Regions from separate parts of the Pseudomonas sp. MF08831 genome, predicted to be linked through region 3. Evidence: riboswitches for the same ligand, from Rfam matches in the RefSeq annotation. Region 3 holds a riboswitch; each other region holds the start of a gene.

Region 1 (5,844 bases), on a different contig from region 3:
AAAGTGATACTTGAAGTTTGACGTGTAAGCGCTAGAATCCCTGGATATTGTTGTAATCCGTTCGCGCGAGCTTTGCTTGCGCGTTCTGGTTTTCAGCGTTCGGCAGCGAAAAGCCGCATCCAGACCAGGATTGTTCTGCCCATGTCGACCTCAGCCCGCCTCATTCTTCTTGTTTGCGCCGCGCTCCTCAGCGCCTGCGCAAGCCGTCCACCGCCGCCCGCTCCCGTAGTGGTCAAGCCTAAGCCGGTGTTCAATTACTCCACGCAAAATTTCTCGCCGGCCGCCGAAGACGTGCTCTTCCGTGCGCTGGGCCTGGTCGGCACGCCTTATCGCTGGGGCGGCAACACGCCGGACTCCGGGTTTGATTGCAGCGGCCTGATCGGGTTTGTCTACCGTGACGCTGCGGGCATCAGCCTGCCGCGCACCACGCGTGAATTGATCGTGATGCGTGCGCAGGACGTGAGCGAAAATAACCTGCAGACCGGCGACCTGATCTTCTTTGCCACTGGCGGCGGTTCACAAGTGAGCCACGCGGGTATCTACGTGGGCGAAGGGCGATTCGTGCATGCACCGCAGACCGGCGGCACGGTGAAGCTGGATACGCTGTCCAAAGCCTATTGGCAAAATGCCTACCTGAGCGCCAAGCGCGTGTTGCCAGCGAATCTGGCGCGCAACCCGTAAGGCGAGTGCAGATCCCGATGTGGGAGCGGGCTTGCTCGCAAAGGCGGTGGATCAGTCGATACGCCTGATGGCTGACACTCCGCTTTCGCGAGCAAGCACGCTCCCCCATTGGTTTTGCGTTGAACCCGAGATCGGCTATTTGGCTGCCGACACCCGCCACACCTTATTCCCCACGTCATCGGCCACCAGCAAATCTCCCTGCTGATCAATCACCACGCCGACCGGTCGGCCCATGGCTTTCTCATCGCTGTTGAGAAACCCGGTCAGCACATCCACCGGCTGGCCTTTGGGTTGGCCGCCTTCGAACGGCACGAAGATCACCTTGTAGCCACTGTGCGGTTTGCGGTTCCACGAACCGTGCTGGCCGATAAACGCGCCGTTGCTGAACTGCGCCGGCAGTTTGCTGCCCTCGGCGAAGGTCAGGCCCAATGACGCAGTGTGCGGCCCCACGGCATAGTCCGGAGCGATGGCCTTGGCGACCAGGTCCAGGTTCTGCGGCGTGACGCGCACATCCACGTGTTGTCCGTAGTAGCTGAATGGCCAGCCATAAAACGCGCCATCCTTGACCGACGTGATGTAGTCCGGCACCAGGTCGCTGCCGATCTCGTCGCGTTCGTTGACCGCCGTCCACAGCTTGCCGCTCTGCGGTTCCCACGCCATGCCGTTGGGGTTGCGCAGGCCGGAGGCGAAAATACGGTGTTGGCCTGTGGCACGGTCGACTTCCCAGATCGCCGCGCGGCCTTCCTCGGCTGCCAGACCGTTTTCGCCGACGTTGCTGTTGGAGCCGACACTCACGTACAGCTTGCTGCCGTCCTTGCTGGCCACCACGTTTTTCGTCCAGTGGTGGTTGATGCTGCCACCCGGCAGGTCGACCACCTTGGTGCCGGCGGCCTTGATCGCGGTTTCGCCCGGCTGATAAGGGAAGCGCAGCAGTTTGTCCGAGTCCGCCACGTACAGGTCGTTGCCGACCAGGGTCATGCCGAACGGCGAGTTGAGGTTCTCCAGGAACACAGTGCGGGTCTCGGCCACGCCATCGTGGTCGGCATCGCGCAGCAGGGTGATGCGGTTCGGGCTCGGCACGGCGGCACCGGCGCGCCCCATGACCTTCTCCATCACCCAGCCGCGAATACCCTTGGCGTCATCCGGCTTGGGCGGCGCGTTGGTTTCCGCCACCAGCACGTCGCCGTTGGGCAATACATACAGCCAGCGTGGGTGATCCAGGCCTTCTGCAAACGCCGCGACCTGAGTGCCGGCGGCAGCTGTCGGCTTCGCGCCGTCTGGCCAGCCAATCGCCGGGGCGATGTTCACCGTGGGGATCAGGGTTTTGTTTGGCTCCGGCAGCTTGGGTGAAGGCCCGGTGCCGTCGGACACCTGCAGAGTAGAGCTTTCACCGCAGGCGGCGAGGGTGCCTGCGAGCATGATCAGTAAGGCAAGTCTGGTTTTATGCATGGTTTTCTCCTTGATACCTGTAAGGGTAGAGGCGTTTGCCGGTCCGATCGTTCAAGTGCAAGGCCGGCTTTAATTGACGCTCCACCCCCAACCCACTAACCTTCGCGGCTTGTTTCAGGTGCTCTGTGACCTGTGGGTCGACAGAGTGAAACAGGGAAGCCGGTGAGTGAGCGCACTTGTACACAGTGCTGCCGCGATTCCGGCGCTGCCCCCGCAACGGTAAATGAGTCAAGACGGTGCCTTTTGCCACTGTATCCGCGTGATATGGGAAGGCGCGCCGTCGGCCTGCTCGCTCGCTGAGCAAGCGCCACTCATGAGCCCGGAGACCGGCCTGGATCATCCAACAGCATCACGGTGGGCGATGCTTGGCTGTCTGTGTGTCTATTTTCCTGCCCGCCGTTTTTTGTCCAGCCCCAACGGAGAGCTGCCATGACCGATTCCCCCGACCGCGACGAACGCCACCTGGCGCGCATGCTGCGCAAAAAAGCCGTGATCGATGAACGCATCGCCAATTCCCCGAACGAATGCGGCTTGTTGCTGGTATTGACCGGCAACGGCAAAGGCAAAAGCAGCTCGGCGTTTGGCATGCTCGCCCGCGCCATGGGCCATGGCATGCAGTGCGGCGTGGTGCAGTTCATCAAGGGGCGCAACAGCACCGGCGAGGAGTTGTTCTTCCGTCGCTTCCCCGAGCAAGTGCGCTTTCACGTGATGGGCGAAGGCTTTACCTGGGAAACCCAGGACCGCCAGCGCGACATCGCCGCCGCCGAAGCCGCCTGGGCAGTTTCGCGCCAATTGCTGCAAGACCCGTCCATCGGTCTGGTCGTGCTGGATGAGCTGAACATCGCCCTCAAGCACGGCTACCTTGATCTGGACCAGGTACTCAGCGACCTGCAAGCCCGCCCGCCAATGCAGCACGTGGTGGTCACCGGCCGTGGCGCCAAGCCCGAGTTGATCGAAATGGGCGACACCGTCACCGAAATGGGCATGCTCAAGCACGCGTTCCAGGCCGGTATCAAGGCACAGAAGGGCGTCGAACTTTGAACCAGCCCCGTCATTGCCCGGCCGTACTGATCGCCGCACCGGCATCCGGCCAGGGCAAAACCACCGTCACCGCGGCGCTGGCGCGTTTGCACCGCAACCTGGGACGCAAGGTGCGCGTGTTCAAGTGCGGGCCGGACTTTCTCGACCCGATGATTCACGAGCGCGCCAGCGGTGCGCCGGTGTACCAGTTGGACATGTGGATGGTCGGCGAGCAGGAAAGTCGCCGTTTGCTGTGGGAAGCGGCGGGCGAAGCTGACCTAATCCTGATCGAAGGCGTGATGGGCCTGTTCGACGGCACGCCCTCCAGCGCCGACCTAGCGCGGCACTTTGGTGTGCCGGTGCTGGGCGTGATCGACGGCACCGCCATGGCCCAGACCTTCGGCGCGCTGGCCTTGGGCCTGGCGCGCTATCAGCCGGACCTGCCGTTCGCCGGCGTGCTGGCCAACCGCGTTGGCACCCTACGCCATGCGCAGTTGCTTGAAGGCAGCCTCACTGAAGGCCTGCGCTGGTACGGCGCGTTGTCGCGTGAAACCGGCATCGAGTTGCCCAGCCGCCACTTGGGCCTGGTGCAAGCCAGCGAATTGAATGACCTCGATATGCGCCTGGACGCCGCCGCCCAAGCCCTGGGCAGCAGCTGCGAAGTTGCCGTGCCGCCACCGGTGACGTTCGCCGCGCCCGAAGTGATCGAGGCCGAGCCGCTGCTGGCGGGCGTGCGCATCGCCGTGGCCCGCGACGAAGCCTTTGCGTTTACCTACGGCGCCAGCCTCGACCTGCTGCGCGCGATGGGCGCCGAATTGCGCTTCTTCTCGCCGATTCACGATAGCCAATTGCCTGAGGCCGACAGCCTCTACCTGCCCGGTGGCTACCCGGAATTGCACCACCAGGCGCTGTCGGAAAACACCCCGATGCTTAACGCCATTCGCGCGCATCACGCGGCAGGCAAGCCGTTGCTCGCCGAGTGCGGCGGCATGCTCTACCTGCTGGACTCGCTGACCGATGTCGACGGTACCCGTGCCGAATTGGTTGGCCTGCTGCAGGGCGACGCGGTGATGCAAAAGAAGCTGGCGGCGCTGGCTTTGCAAAGTGTCGAGTTGCCGGAAGGGGTGCTGCGCGGCCATACCTATCATCATTCGCTGACCAGCACCGAATGGGCGCCGATCGCCCGAGGCTTGAGCCCTAACGGCGGGCGTGGCGCCGAAGCGGTTTACAGGCAGGGGCGGATGACGGCTTCCTACGTGCACTTTTATTTCCCCTCCAATCCGGCGGCGGCGGCTGCATTGTTTGCGCCTGGCCCTGAGACCGCTATCGCGGGCAATCCCGTTCCCACAACTGACCGAGTTGAAACTCAATCCAATATGGGAGCGGGCTTGCTCGCGAAGAGGCCATGACGGACAACGCCTTCCCCCAAGCCGAACGCGACGCCGTCTACCGCGCCATCGCCGAACGCCGCGACATGCGTCACTTCATCGGCGGCAGCGTGGCCCCCGAGTTGCTGCAACGCCTGCTCCAGGCCGCACACCAGGCGCCCAGCGTCGGCTTGATGCAACCGTGGCGATTCATCCGAATCAGCGACCGCGCGCTGCGCGGCCAAATCCAACAGTTGGTGGAAGAAGAGCGCGTGCGCACCGCCGAGGCCCTGGGCCAGCGCTCCGACGACTTCATGAAGCTCAAGGTCGAAGGCATCCATGACTGCGCCGAAGTGCTGGTGGCCGCGCTGATGGATGATCGCGAGCGCCACATCTTTGGCCGGCGCACCTTGCCGGAAATGGACATGGCCTCGTTATCCTGTGCAATCCAGAACCTGTGGTTGGCCGCCCGCGTCGAAGGCCTTGGGATGGGCTGGGTTTCGTTGTTCGAACCCCAGGCCCTGGCCGATCTGCTGCGGCTGCCGGCGGGTGCAAAGCCCTTGGCGGTGTTGTGCCTGGGCCCGGTGGCCGAGTTCTACCCGGCACCGATGTTGCAACTCGAAGGCTGGACCGAGCCTCGGCCGCTGAGTGACATGGTGTATGAGAATGTGTGGGGAGTGAGTCAATGAGTGTGGCCTTGCTGTGTGTCGCTGCGGTGGCGCTGGATGCGCTGCTGGGCGAGCCCAGGCGCTGGCATCCGCTGGTGGCGTTCGGCAACTTTGCCGGGCGTATCGAGCAACGTTTCAACAGCGGCGGCCGCGGGTGGCGCAGCCATGGCGTGACCGCCTGGTTTATCGCGGTGGTGCCGCTGACGTTGCTGGCCACCGTGCTGTCGTGGGCGCCGTATATCGGCTGGGTGCTGGAGATTCTGGCGCTGTACATGGCGCTGGGCATGCGCAGCCTTGGCGAGCACGTGCTTCCAGTCGCCCAGGCGTTGCGCAGCGGTGACCTGGAAGAAGCGCGTAAACGCGTGAGCTACCTCGTCAGCCGTCAGACCAGCGAACTGGACAGCACTGAAGTTGCGCGCGCCGCGACTGAATCGGTGCTCGAGAACGGCAGCGACGCGGTGTTCGCCGCGCTGTTCTGGTTTGTCGTGGCCGGCGTGCCCGGCGTGGTGCTTTATCGCCTGAGCAACACCCTTGATGCCATGTGGGGTTATCGCAACGAGCGCTTTGAGCGTTTCGGCTGGGCGGCGGCAAAAATCGACGATGTGCTCAACTACATTCCTGCGCGTCTGGTGGCGTTGACCTACGCGGTACTCGGCAAA
Region 2 (5,844 bases), on a different contig from region 3:
CCTGAGCGCGTCCGTCGCGGTCACAGACAGCACAATCGAGCCACCCACCGGCGTGTACTTGGCCGCGTTGGCCAGCAGGTTGTGCAGAATCTGCGCAAGACGCCCGGGGTCTGCGCTCACCATCAGTTGGCCGTCAGGCAGGTGGGCATCAAATTGCTGTCTTTTCGCCCGCATCACCGGGCCGCAGGCATCAATGGCACTTCTAAGGATCTGCAGCATGTCTACATCGCGTCGATCGATGCGCAGCTTGCCGGTGCTGACGCGGGACACGTCCAGCAAGTCGTCGACCAACTGTGAAATATGCTGCACCTGACCTTCAATCAGCGCACGCATGCGCGGCAGCTGGTCGCTGGGCATGCGAACCATGCGCTCGGCGATCATGCTGATCGGCGTCAATGGGTTGCGCAGCTCATGCGCCACCATCGCCAGGATGCTTTTCTGCTGACTCAACGCGCGCTCGGCCGTGGCTTGCAGGTCTTGCGCACTGAGGGCCGCGATCACCAGTTGCGCATTCGCCTCGCGAAGCTCCTGGTACAGGCGTTGCTCCTCCAGGGGCGGCGGGCTGGCGGCGTCCGACTGCGCAAGGAGGATCGCCAGCACCAACTGCTGGTTAGCTTCAATCACCTGCTCGACGTGCTGGGTATCCACCAGACGGCTGCTGGCGTCAGTCAGTTGCTGCTGCAGCGCCGCGAGCGCCGCACGCGCCTCAACGGTTTTTTGGCCAATGAGGAACAGCTCGTGAGCCGCCGTGGTCAGCTCACTTTCATGCTTGCCGTCGCCGTCACTCATGAGTCGGGCTCACACATGTTTGGTTTTCGCCGAAACCTGCCGGGTCGGGTGCCCACCCAGCAACCCTTCCTGCTCCGGCAGCATGTCGCGAATCTGCAGGCCGTTATCGTCGATGTGGTACTGGCGCAGTTGGTCGGAGTGGGCGCTGGCGCGCACCTTGACCACGGCCATGATGCGCAGTAACCGGCTCTGCACCTCGATATAGCGCTGCACGATGATCGCGTCGGTCAGAAACGCCGTGCCATAAGGGCTGAAGCGCAGGTCGGTGTAACGGTCTTCGAGCTCCGAGGTCATCAACACGCTGACCCCAACGGCAGTCAGCGCCGTCACCATGCGTGACAGCGACTCGCGAAAATCCGCACGGAAGGTAGGCGCCAACGCCAGTTCAAAGCCTGACAGCGAGTCAATCACTACACGGGTGGCGTTCAACCGGCTGATTTCACCGAGCAGCAGCTGCACGATTTCGTCGATGGACAGGTCCGGCGCGCGGCTGTCCACCAGGCCCACTTTCCCGCTCTTGATCAACTCGGCCAATTGCGGGTTCTGCGAATGGTTGGGCCGTTGCTCGAACGCCGCAATCACCCCGGTTTCGCCGTTGCGCGCGCCTTCAGCGAGGAAGGTCGCCGCCAGGATGCTCTTGCCCGAGCCGGACGGGCCGGCCACCAATAGCGAATAACCCCGAGGCAGGCCGCCGCCGAGCATCTCATCGAGCGCCGGCACGCCCATTTTCAGGCGGGTGATCGGGAACGTCGACGGCGCTTCAACCAGACGGTTGACGGCGGCCGGCGGGAACACCTTGACCCCCGAGGTGGCAATACGAAAGGTGTGCAGCCCCGGCAACGTCGGTTGGCCGCGCATCTTCATGATTTCCATCTTGCGCACCATCGAATTACGCTCAACGCTCTGGCGTAGCCAGATCAGGCCATCGGCCACGGTGAAAATCGGATTGGTGTCGGTCTCGGTGAAGTATTCGCCGATCAGGAAGGTGGTCGCCTGCCACGTGGTCATCAACATGCCCAACTGCTGGATGAACTGCGGCAGGTTGTTGTTCGGGTTGTGCTGGGTCTGGCTGGCCAGCACCACGGAGCGGAACGAATCGACAAACACCAGCGACGGTGAATGCGCCTCGACCTCGCTGACAATGCGCCGCAGTACCTCGTCCAGGTCGCCCGCCAGGGTGTCGTCGGCCAGGTTGATATAACGAATCGACCGGTTAATGGCAGCGTCGTCGAAAAAATCGAATTGCTGCTGATAGCGCAGCATCTTCAGCGGCGGCTCACCGAGCACGGTAAAGAACAGCGCCGGGCGCTCCGGCGTGGCCAGGGCGAACATCATCTGGTGCGCGAGGGTGGTTTTGCCGCAGCCTGGCGGGCCGGCGATCAGGTTGAACGAAAACTCCGGCAGGCCACCGCCCAGGACCTCGTCCAGTCCTGGCACACCCGTGGCCAGACGGTTGATAGTCACTTTGGTGCTCATGGCGAAATTTCCTGCGAAGAGGTGTCGCTCGAAGAAGGCTGCCACACGCCAACCAGCAGACGTGCGGTGAGTGAAGGCCCGATCAGCGTGGTCAGAAGCTCGTAGAGGGTAGTCAGCAACACCTCACCGAAAAACAGCACATCGGTTTCGTTCTGCTCGACGAGTACGGATTTGAGGGCAATCAAGTCCATCGCGGCCGGCACCCTGTCATAGGTGGCGGCCAGGCGTGGATGGGTCGAGACGCACAGATGGAAGCTGCGACGGTACAGCGCGGCAACGCCTTGCTGGCCGATGATGGGCGCCAGTGCTGCGCCCACATCCTGCAAAATCGAAACAACCGCCGCGGCGATGCTTGCAGTGTCAGCCTGCGGACCAACACGGTGCGCCAGAGAAGCTACGATCCGGCGGCTCTCTTCGCTAAGCGTGGGCATGTCTGACTAATATCTGATGAACAGAGACCGATGGTACACCCTATATCCGGAGATAGAGACCCCGGCGGCCTGCCAATTGCGCATGGAAAGGCTCCCCGTTGCGGGCATGATCGACTACCATAACGCGCCGGTTCCCACACGGGACTAATAGGGAATCCGAAGCGCGTTCATTGTGCCAATCGGAACTGCCCCCGCAACTGTAGGTGCTGAGCCTGCTCCACATCGCCACTGGGCATTGCCCGGGAAGGCCGGAGCGTGGCGACGACGCATCAGTCAGGAGACCTGCCGGCCCAGCAAAATCACTAACCGGCGGGGTGTCCGGGAAGTACCTCCGCGCCCTGCGATGCCCGCAGCGCTACAGGGTGTATTTCCGAGCCGTACCTCCCCAGTTCCACGTACGGTTTACCCGGAGATTGCCCGATGCTGCCACGCGTTACTGCCCTGATCACCGCCCTGGGCTTTTGTGCCCTGGCCCAAGCGGCGCCCACTCACTACCCGCTGACGGTGCAGAACTGCGGCAGCACCTTGACCTTTGAGCAGGCGCCTGCGCGCACGGTGACCATCGGCCAGGCCGCCACCGAAATGCTTTACGCCCTGGGCGTCGGCGACAAAGTGGTCGGTACCTCGCTGTGGTTCAACAACGTATTGCCACAATACAAGGCGCAGAACGACGCCATTGAGCGCCTGGCCAACAACGAACCCAGCTTCGAAGCGGTGATCGCCAAGCGCCCGCAGCTGGTGGCCGCCGAGCTGGAATGGGTAGTGGGCCCGCAAGGTGTGGTCGGCACCCGCGAGCAGTTTCACGAGCTGAAAATCCCCACCTACCTGCTGCCCTCCGACTGCGAAGCCAAGGACAACCTGGTGGGCGCCGACGGCACGCGGCTGGAGCCGTTTCGCGTCGAGACCGTCTATAAAAGCATCAGCCAACTGGCCGAGATTTTCGACGTACAGGCGCGCGGCCAACAATTGAACGACGAACTCAAGGCGCGCTTGGCCAAATCCATCGCCACCGCCCACAGCAAAGGCCTCAAGCAGGCCAGCGCATTGGTGTGGTTCTCCAGCTCGGAAATGGCCAGCGACCCGTACGTGGCCGGCCACAAGGGCGTGCCCGAATTCATGCTCCAAACCCTGGGCCTGCACAACGTGGTGCAGTCCGATGAAGAGTGGCCCGCCGTCGGCTGGGAGACCATCGCCAAGGCCAACCCGACCTTCCTGGTGATCGCGCGCATGGACCGGCGCCGCTACCCCGCCGACGACCATGAAAAGAAACTCGCCTTCCTGCGCAGTGACCCGGTGACGCGCAACATGGACGCGGTGAAAAACAACCGCATCATCATCCTCGACGCTCTGGCATTGCAGGCCAGCGTGCGCACGTTCGATGGCCTGGAACAGCTGGCCGCCGCCATCGACGGCTACGACCTGCGCAAATGATGCGTACCCTTCTCGCCCTGGCGCTGCTGTTGCTCGCCGTGCTCGCCGGCGTGGCCATTGGCGAAACCGCCATCGCACCGCAGGTGGTGTTGCAGGTGCTTGCCAACAAACTGTGGGCAGCCGGTTACGCGCTCGACCCGATCGACGAAGGCGTGGTGTGGAATTACCGCCTGACCCGCGCCCTGGTCGCCGCCGCGTGCGGTGCCGGGTTGGCCACGTGCGGGGTGATCTTGCAGTCGTTGTTGCGTAACCCGTTGGCCGATCCTTATCTGCTGGGCATCAGCGCCGGCGCCTCGACCGGCGCGGTATTGGTGGCGCTGATCGGCGTCGGCGGCGGTCTGGTTTCGCTGTCGGCAGGCGCGTTTGTCGGCGCCATGGCGGCCTTTGCGCTGGTGATTCTGCTGGCGCGCGCCAGCGGCTCGGCGAGCGGCACCGGCCAGATCATCCTCGCCGGCATCGCCGGGTCACAGCTGTTCAACGCCCTCACCGCGTTCCTGATCACCAAGTCCGCCAGCTCCGAGCAGGCACGCGGCATCATGTTCTGGCTGCTGGGCAACCTCAGCGGGGTGCGCTGGCCGTCGGTGTGGCTGGCGGTGCCGGTGACCGTCGCAGGCCTGGCGGTGTGCCTGTGGCACCGCCGCGCGCTGGATGCCTTCACCTTCGGCACCGACTCGGCGGCCTCGCTGGGCATTCCGGTGCGCCGGGTGCAGTTTGTGCTGGTGGGTTGCGCGGCATTGGTGACGGCGGTGATGGTGTCGATTGTCGGCTCCATTGGCTTTGTCGGGCTGGTGATTCCGCATGCCGTGCGCCTGCTGGTCGGTACCGGGCATTCACGGCTGCTGCCGGCCAGCGCCTTGGGCGGTGCGCTGTTTTTGATCGCCGCCGACGTGCTCTCGCGCACGTTGATCAAGGGCCAGGTGATTCCGGTCGGCGTGGTCACCGCGCTGGTCGGCGCGCCGGTGTTTGCGCTGATCCTGATCGGCCGGAGAAATGCGCGATGACGGTGCTCAGTTGCACAGCGCTGGGGTTCAAAGTGCGCGATGCCGAGTTGCTGCGCGATATCCACTTGGACGTTCAGCAAGGTGAAACCTTGGGCATTGTCGGGCCGAACGGTTCCGGCAAGTCCACCCTGCTCAAACTGCTCGCCGGTTTGCGTGCACCGGCGTCCGGTGAAGTGCTGTTGGGCGGCCAGCACTTGGGCCGCCTATCCCGGCGCGCCATCGCGCAGCAACTGGCCGTGGTGGAGCAGCAGGCTGATACCGACGATGCCATCCGCGTGTTCGACGCCGTGGCGCTGGGCCGCACGCCCTGGCTGTCGGCGCTGAGCCCGTGGTCTGACGAAGACGACGCCATTGTGGGTCAGGCGCTGCACGACGTAGACGCCACCCACCTGAGCAAACGCGCGTGGCGCAGCCTTTCCGGCGGCGAACGCCAACGCGTGCACATCGCCCGCGCCCTGGCGCAACGGCCGCAGATTCTGTTGCTGGATGAGCCGACCAATCACCTGGATATCCAGCACCAACTGGCGATCTTGAAGGGCGTGCAGGCCTTGCCGGTAACCACCTTGATTGCGCTGCATGACCTCAACCAGGCACTGACCTGCGATCGCCTGGCCGTGCTGGACCGCGGGCGGCTGGTGGCGCTGGGCCCACCACTGGAGGTGCTGACGCCGCAGCGATTGCAAGAGACATTCGGGGTACAGGCGCACTACCTGACA
Region 3 (5,844 bases):
TGAGTTCCTGCTGATGGAAATGGATGTGGTGGTGGCCGGTGTTGGCACCACGCACCTGCGCAGCCAGCTGGAACTGTGGGATCGCCTGCTGCAGGAATTCATCGTCTACCTGCGTGACTACAGCCAGCAGGCGGCTCAGTTGCAGGCCCAGGCCGCCACCGCTGTGGCCAGCGAAGAAGCGCCCGTCGTCTGACACTCAGCGCTGCAGCACACCGCGAAACGTTGCGCTCAACGCGCGCAACGTTTCGCGCGAGCGTGCATCACTGATCCGGCTGTACAGCAGCACTTCACTGACGGGTAATGCGGGCAGGCCGTATTGCTCGCTCACGTCCACCGCCCCGGCCGGGGCCACGCGGGGGGCGAGGGCGGCGACCCCCAATCCGGCGCTCACGGCCGCGCCTACCGCCATCACACCACCGCCGACAAACACTTCGGTCCAGTCGATACGCGCTGCATCCAATGCTCTGACCGCCAAGTGCCGAACGCCACAGGGCGCGGCCATGGTCGCCATGCGCAGCGGTGTGCCGGGGCTGTGTTGCCAGTGGGGCGCGGCGAACCAGCCAAAGCGTTCGACCGCCAGCACTTCGCCGTCCTGGCGATCGCCTTCGTTGCGCACGATCACCGCGTCCAGTTCATTGCGATCAAACGCAGCCACCAGGTCGCGGGACGAGGCGATGCGCACCTCGAGAATCACCAGCGGGTCGTAGGCCGCGAGGCGGCTGAGCCAGGTGGGCAAGTCCGGCCCGGCCACGTGGTCGCTGATGCCGATCACCAAACGCCGTGGCGCGTGGGTGCCCAGGTCCGCCAGTGCCCGCTCATGGGCATTGAGCAGGGCACGCGCGGCCACGATGAACTGCTCGCCCTGGGGGGACAGTTGCACATGGCGAGGCGTGCGTAGCAACAGGCGGTAACCGAGGCGTTCTTCCAGACGCTTGAGCTTCAGGCTGATGGCGGCCTGGGAGGTGTCGAGCGCCTCGGCGGCGCGGGTGAAGCTGGCAAAATCAGCCACCAGCACGAAGGCGTGCACGGTGTCGATGTCCAGGGGTTTGAGCGCGTCAGTCATATCCAATCCTTATCGCACTTATATTCGGCCATATCTTGTTGAAATCATCGCCAGTGCGCAAGCTCAGTCCACATCTTGCACAGGAGCTTTGCCATGTTTGCCAAACAGTATTCACACCGCCTGCCAGCCGACTACGACATGGACGTGATACGCCGGCGCGCCGCGCAATTGGGGCCGTTGTGGGATGACGCGCAAGGGCTGCTGTTCAAGGCGTTTATCGCGCAGACGCGTGGGCAGGCGCCGGGCAATGTGTATGCGTCGGTGTACCTGTGGGCCGACCCGTTGCAGGCCGCCGACTTTCTACTGGGCGAGCGTTTTCAAAAGGTGCTCGACAGCTTTGGCCGTCCGCACATCGAAAGCTGGTTGCCGGTGGATGTGCAGCGTGGGCCCGCGCAGCACGCGTTGAGCCTGTACCGAGAGGAGTGGCCGCTGGTGCCGGGGGCGGATCGGGCCGGGATCGTCGCCGAGGAGAAACGGCGCAATCAGCAGGTGGCCGACAGCCGCGACACGTTCGCGGTGTGCCTGGCGCTGGATGTGCAGGCTTGGCGGCTGGTGCGAATCACCTTGTCGGGCAAGGCGCTGGATGCGGCGCATCCCGGAACGGGCTATGAGGTGTTGTACCTGGCCCGCCCCGGGAGTCAGTTCAAGGGTTGAAGCGCGCTTTTGGCTGGCTGAGCTTGCGCTCGGCCACCGCGCCAAACACCAGGCCGAGGGTGGTCCACAGCACCAACTGGATACCCAGCGACGCTACGCGGAACTTCCACAGCAGCACAGCCGAAAACGCCTCCGGCACTTCGTTGATCACCGGGAACAGGCTGCCGGCCACCGACACAATCACGATGTACAACGCCGCACCCAGAATCGCCCCGGCCCAGATGCCACGGCGGGCAATCAGCTTGCGTGCGGCGTTGATCGCAATCACCGCGGCCGCCACTGACACCAGCAGCATCAGGAAGAACAGCTTGGTGCGCTGCGCGATGGTTTCGGGGTCGCCCACCGATGGCGGGTTGGCCGGGTACTTGAGCCCTGGCACCACGGTAATTGCCACACATGCCGCCAGTGCCAGCAGCGCCGCCAGGCCACGCGGGCCGACCTTGCCGATGCGGCCCAGGGCGTAAGCGAACACCAGGGCGAAGAGGCCGCCCAGTGACACGCTGTACACCACCACGCCGGTGAACAGGCCAAAGGTGCTTTGCACCTCGCGGCTCACCAGTTCCTCTTCCGGCGCATCGCCGTGCATGTGTGCCATGTGGTCTTCAAAGGCGATGGCCTTGTCGATCTGCGGTTCACCAAAGGCCTTGGCGAAGCCGAAAGCCAGCACGCCGGCGAGCAAGCCCACCAGCATCCCGCGTAGGAGTAAATGCCCTGTCATGTCGTGTCTCTCTTATCGATTAATGGCAGGGGAAACCCAGCAGGTGGCGGCCGTCGTGCACAAATTCATGCACATACATGCCTTTGAACACAGCGGTGGCGCCTTGCTCGGCGCCGACAAAATAGAGCGCCAGCAGCAACAACAGGCCACCGAAGATCGCCCAAGGCAGAATTTCGCCCAAGGGCAGGGTGGGTCCATACACATCAGGGTTCGTTGCAGCAGTGTTAGCCATGAAAACCTCCAGGGATGACGCGTCCCGAAATGGATTGCGATTGGGCTGAAACAGGGTCTGGCTTACGGCTAAAAGGCCGAATACAGTGGCGCGACCGCGCCGGATTCGAACCGGCTTCCTCTTTCATGTTCGTTGTAACATGTTGAAACAACTTTGCCAGTCTACGCCGACTGCGCGTCGAAACAGAGTGAATTGTGATGCAGGCCACCCGCTTGACCTTGATATGCCATGCCGCCACGCCGTTGCAAAAACAGGGGCGGTTTCCCGATGACGAATCGGTGGCAATGCAGTGGCAGCCCGCGGCGTTGTCCCTGGCGGGGCGTTTCAAGAAACGCTCGCGACTGGTGTGTGGGCCCGAGGCCCGAACCCGACAAACCGCGGGCTTGTTCGGCGATAACGCGCAGGTCGAAGACGCGTTGCGCGACGGTGATTTTGGCACCTGGAAAGGCCAGGCCATCGCCCAGCTCGACAGCCATGCATTGAGTGACTGGATGACCAACAGCACCAGCGCGCCTCACGGCGGTGAGTCGGTGGAGCAGATTTGCGTGCGAGTCGCTGACTGGATGAAAAGTCTCGAAACCCAGCCCGGGCACGTAGTGGCTATCACCCACCCGTTTGTGATTCGCGCCGCGATGCTGTACGTGTTGCAGTTCCCTGTCTCGATGTTCTACCTGATTGACGTCGAGCCGCTGTCCGCCACTGAACTGCGCTTTAACAACGTGTGGCGCCTGCGTCTGGAAACTCACGCCTGAGCGCGTGAACATGGCAAAATCCACGCCCCGCAATGAGAGCAACCCATGAAACGCATCCTGATCATCGGCATTGGCGCCGGCAACCCTGACTACATCACGATGCAAGCCGTCAAGGCGCTGAACCGCACTGACGTGTTTTTTCTGATGGACAAGGGCCAAAGCAAAGACAAGCTGATCGACCTGCGCCGCGAGATCTGCCAAACCTATATCACCGAGCCTGGCTACCGTTTCGTCGAGGCCGACTGCCCCGAGCGCGTGCGCGGCGATATCGACTACACCACCGCCGTGCAGGACCTGAATCGCGACAAGCAGCAGACCTTCGAGCACATGATCAACGAGCAGATGGCTGACGGTGAAGTGGGCGCGTTCCTGGCGTGGGGCGACCCTGCGCTGTACGACAGCACCATCCGCATCCTGCAGGCGATCCTGGCCAGTGGCCGCAGCGTCTTCGAGTTCGAAGTGATCCCCGGCATCACCAGCGTGCAAGCCCTGGCCGCCCAGCACAAGGTGGCGCTGAACCGCATCGGTCGGTCCATCGAGATCACCACCGGGCGCCGGTTGGCGGCGGGGCAGGCGAGTGATGCGGACACTTTGGTGGTCATGCTCGACGCCGAAGATTCCTACCGCAGCGTGGCCGATCAGGATATGGATATCTACTGGGGCGCCTACCTGGGCACGCCGGACGAAATCCTCATCAGCGGCAAGGTCAGTGAAGTGGCTGAGCAAATCCAACAGGTGCGCAAGGCGGCGCGTCTGGAAAATGGCTGGATCATGGACACTTACTTGTTGCGCAAACCCTGAGGTCACTTTCCCATGCTCAAACTGTTTGCCCTGGCACTGACCCTGATGGCCAGCGCCGCCCACGCCGACGCCACGCTGCACACCGATTTGCCCCTGTCTTATCTGGAACAGACCCAGAGCGATGCGCGCAATCAGCCGTTGGTGATTTTCCTGCACGGTTTTGGCAGCAACGAGGAAGACCTGTTTGGCATCAAGGACGCGCTGCCGTCCACCTGGACCTACCTGTCGGCACGTGCGCCGATGCCCGTGGATCCCCAGGGTTATCGCTGGTTTACCAAGACGCCGGGTGACGGCGACTACAATGGCGAAACCGCCGACCTGCAACGCAGCGCCGCGCTGATCGAAGACTTTGTGGGCAAGGCCACCGCCAAATACCACACGCACAGCGATCGGGTGTTTCTGGTGGGGTTCAGCCAGGGCGCGATCATGTCGTACGAGGTGGGCTTGCGAAAGCCCGCGTTGGTGCGCGGCATCGCGGCCTTGAGCGGCAGTGTATTGCCGGTGCTCAAGGCTGAACTCAAGCCCAGCGAATCCTTGGGCAAATTGGCGATCTTTATCGGTCACGGCACTCTCGACCAGGCGCTGCCGTATGCCTCGGCGACGCAGGCCAATGAAGTACTGGTGGGCCTTGGATTGACGCCGGAGTTTCACGGGTATCCGGGCATGCCGCACACCGTCAGTGACACCGAAGTGCAGGACCTTAAAGCCTGGCTGGAGAAAAGCCTGAAGTGAACCCGCGGGTGAGGGCTGCTGCGATAGTCATTTTTCGATTTAGCTTTGAGTGCCTGCTGGTTGCTGCGCTAATGGCCTTTCTGTGCGAGCAGGCTTGCCCGCGATGCAGGCGCCTTGGTGCATCAGGCATACCCAAGTGATGCCATCGCAGGCAAGCCAGCTCCCACATTTGACCGGGTACACCCTCGATTGGGTGCACCAAGATCCAACTGTGGGAGCGGGCTTGCTCGCGAATGCGGTGTTTCAGTCAGCTCATGTATCACTGGCACACCGCCTTCGCGAGCAAGCCCGCTCCCACAAGTTGACCGAGTTCAGCTGCAAGCACCGCACTGCTTGGCTTTTCTGTGAGAGCGGGCTTGCCCGCGATGCGGGCGCCTCGGTGCATCAGGCATACCCAGTGGATGCTATCGCAGGCAAGCCAGCTCCCACATTAGATTGAATACAGTTTCGAGAATCAGGTCGGCTGTCAGGCCGCCTCGGCTTAGCTTTTGCTTCTACCACTCAGGTCGGCTACTAGGCCGCCGTGCTGTAGATCTTGATCTTGATCTTAGGCGCCCCGTTAAACCACGCTGGCCGAACGCAGGTAGTACGGAGCGGGTAAACCGGCAGGACGCCGGTTTAGCCGCGACGGGGCAGGGACGGCCCGTCGCGGCGGCCCGCTGCGTAGTACCTTCGTTCGGGCACACCGAGCCTAGGCGAGGTGCCGAGTGGTGGGGCAAGAGCCCTTTGGTTACTTTGGGGCTTTTCCAAAGTGACCCGCCGTAAGGGCGGAACCCATACCCGCCATCACCCAACCAACGGATATGCCCCCGCCCCCCTGCAACACCCCGCACCATCACCCCTCAATCACCCGCAAAACCCGACTACTTACCCCCAGTAATCTGCTTCACCA

What was found. A riboswitch is a leader RNA that binds a small molecule or an ion and turns the genes downstream of it on or off. The one in region 3 is predicted to bind cobalamin.
Region 1: it holds a riboswitch for cobalamin, as region 3 does, so the genes downstream of both, cobO (cob(I)yrinic acid a,c-diamide adenosyltransferase) here and AC19YS_RS22265 (CbtB domain-containing protein) in region 3, are expected to answer to the same signal.
Region 2: it holds a riboswitch for cobalamin, as region 3 does, so the genes downstream of both, AC19YS_RS18510 (ABC transporter substrate-binding protein) here and AC19YS_RS22265 (CbtB domain-containing protein) in region 3, are expected to answer to the same signal.

Annotation. Positions count from the first base shown of each region.
Region 1 covers NZ_JCBCUX010000016.1:54,430-60,273, forward strand. Annotated here, with positions in the region: gene AC19YS_RS26730 (C40 family peptidase) at 142-681, shown strand; gene AC19YS_RS26735 (PQQ-dependent sugar dehydrogenase) at 817-2,130, opposite strand; cobalamin riboswitch at 2,230-2,479, shown strand; gene cobO (cob(I)yrinic acid a,c-diamide adenosyltransferase) at 2,560-3,171, shown strand; gene AC19YS_RS26745 (cobyrinic acid a,c-diamide synthase CobB) at 3,168-4,559, shown strand; gene bluB (5,6-dimethylbenzimidazole synthase) at 4,556-5,206, shown strand; gene cbiB (adenosylcobinamide-phosphate synthase CbiB) at 5,203-5,844, shown strand, end outside.
Region 2 covers NZ_JCBCUX010000008.1:189,886-195,729, reverse strand. Annotated here, with positions in the region: gene AC19YS_RS18525 (sensor histidine kinase) at 1-789, opposite strand, end outside; gene AC19YS_RS18520 (ATPase domain-containing protein) at 799-2,265, opposite strand; gene AC19YS_RS18515 (hypothetical protein) at 2,262-2,696, opposite strand; cobalamin riboswitch at 2,808-3,000, shown strand; gene AC19YS_RS18510 (ABC transporter substrate-binding protein) at 3,117-4,127, shown strand; gene AC19YS_RS18505 (FecCD family ABC transporter permease) at 4,124-5,128, shown strand; gene AC19YS_RS18500 (ABC transporter ATP-binding protein) at 5,125-5,844, shown strand, end outside.
Region 3 covers NZ_JCBCUX010000011.1:210,075-215,918, reverse strand. Annotated here, with positions in the region: gene AC19YS_RS22285 (YbjN domain-containing protein) at 1-193, shown strand, start outside; gene AC19YS_RS22280 (LysR family transcriptional regulator) at 197-1,063, opposite strand; gene AC19YS_RS22275 (DUF4865 family protein) at 1,157-1,717, shown strand; gene AC19YS_RS22270 (CbtA family protein) at 1,707-2,435, opposite strand; gene AC19YS_RS22265 (CbtB domain-containing protein) at 2,455-2,667, opposite strand; adenosylcobalamin (AdoCbl) riboswitch at 2,714-2,793, opposite strand; gene AC19YS_RS22260 (histidine phosphatase family protein) at 2,865-3,419, shown strand; gene cobF (precorrin-6A synthase (deacetylating)) at 3,465-4,220, shown strand; gene AC19YS_RS22250 (alpha/beta hydrolase) at 4,233-4,952, shown strand; gene AC19YS_RS22245 (DcrB/PsbP domain-containing protein) at 5,816-5,844, opposite strand, start outside.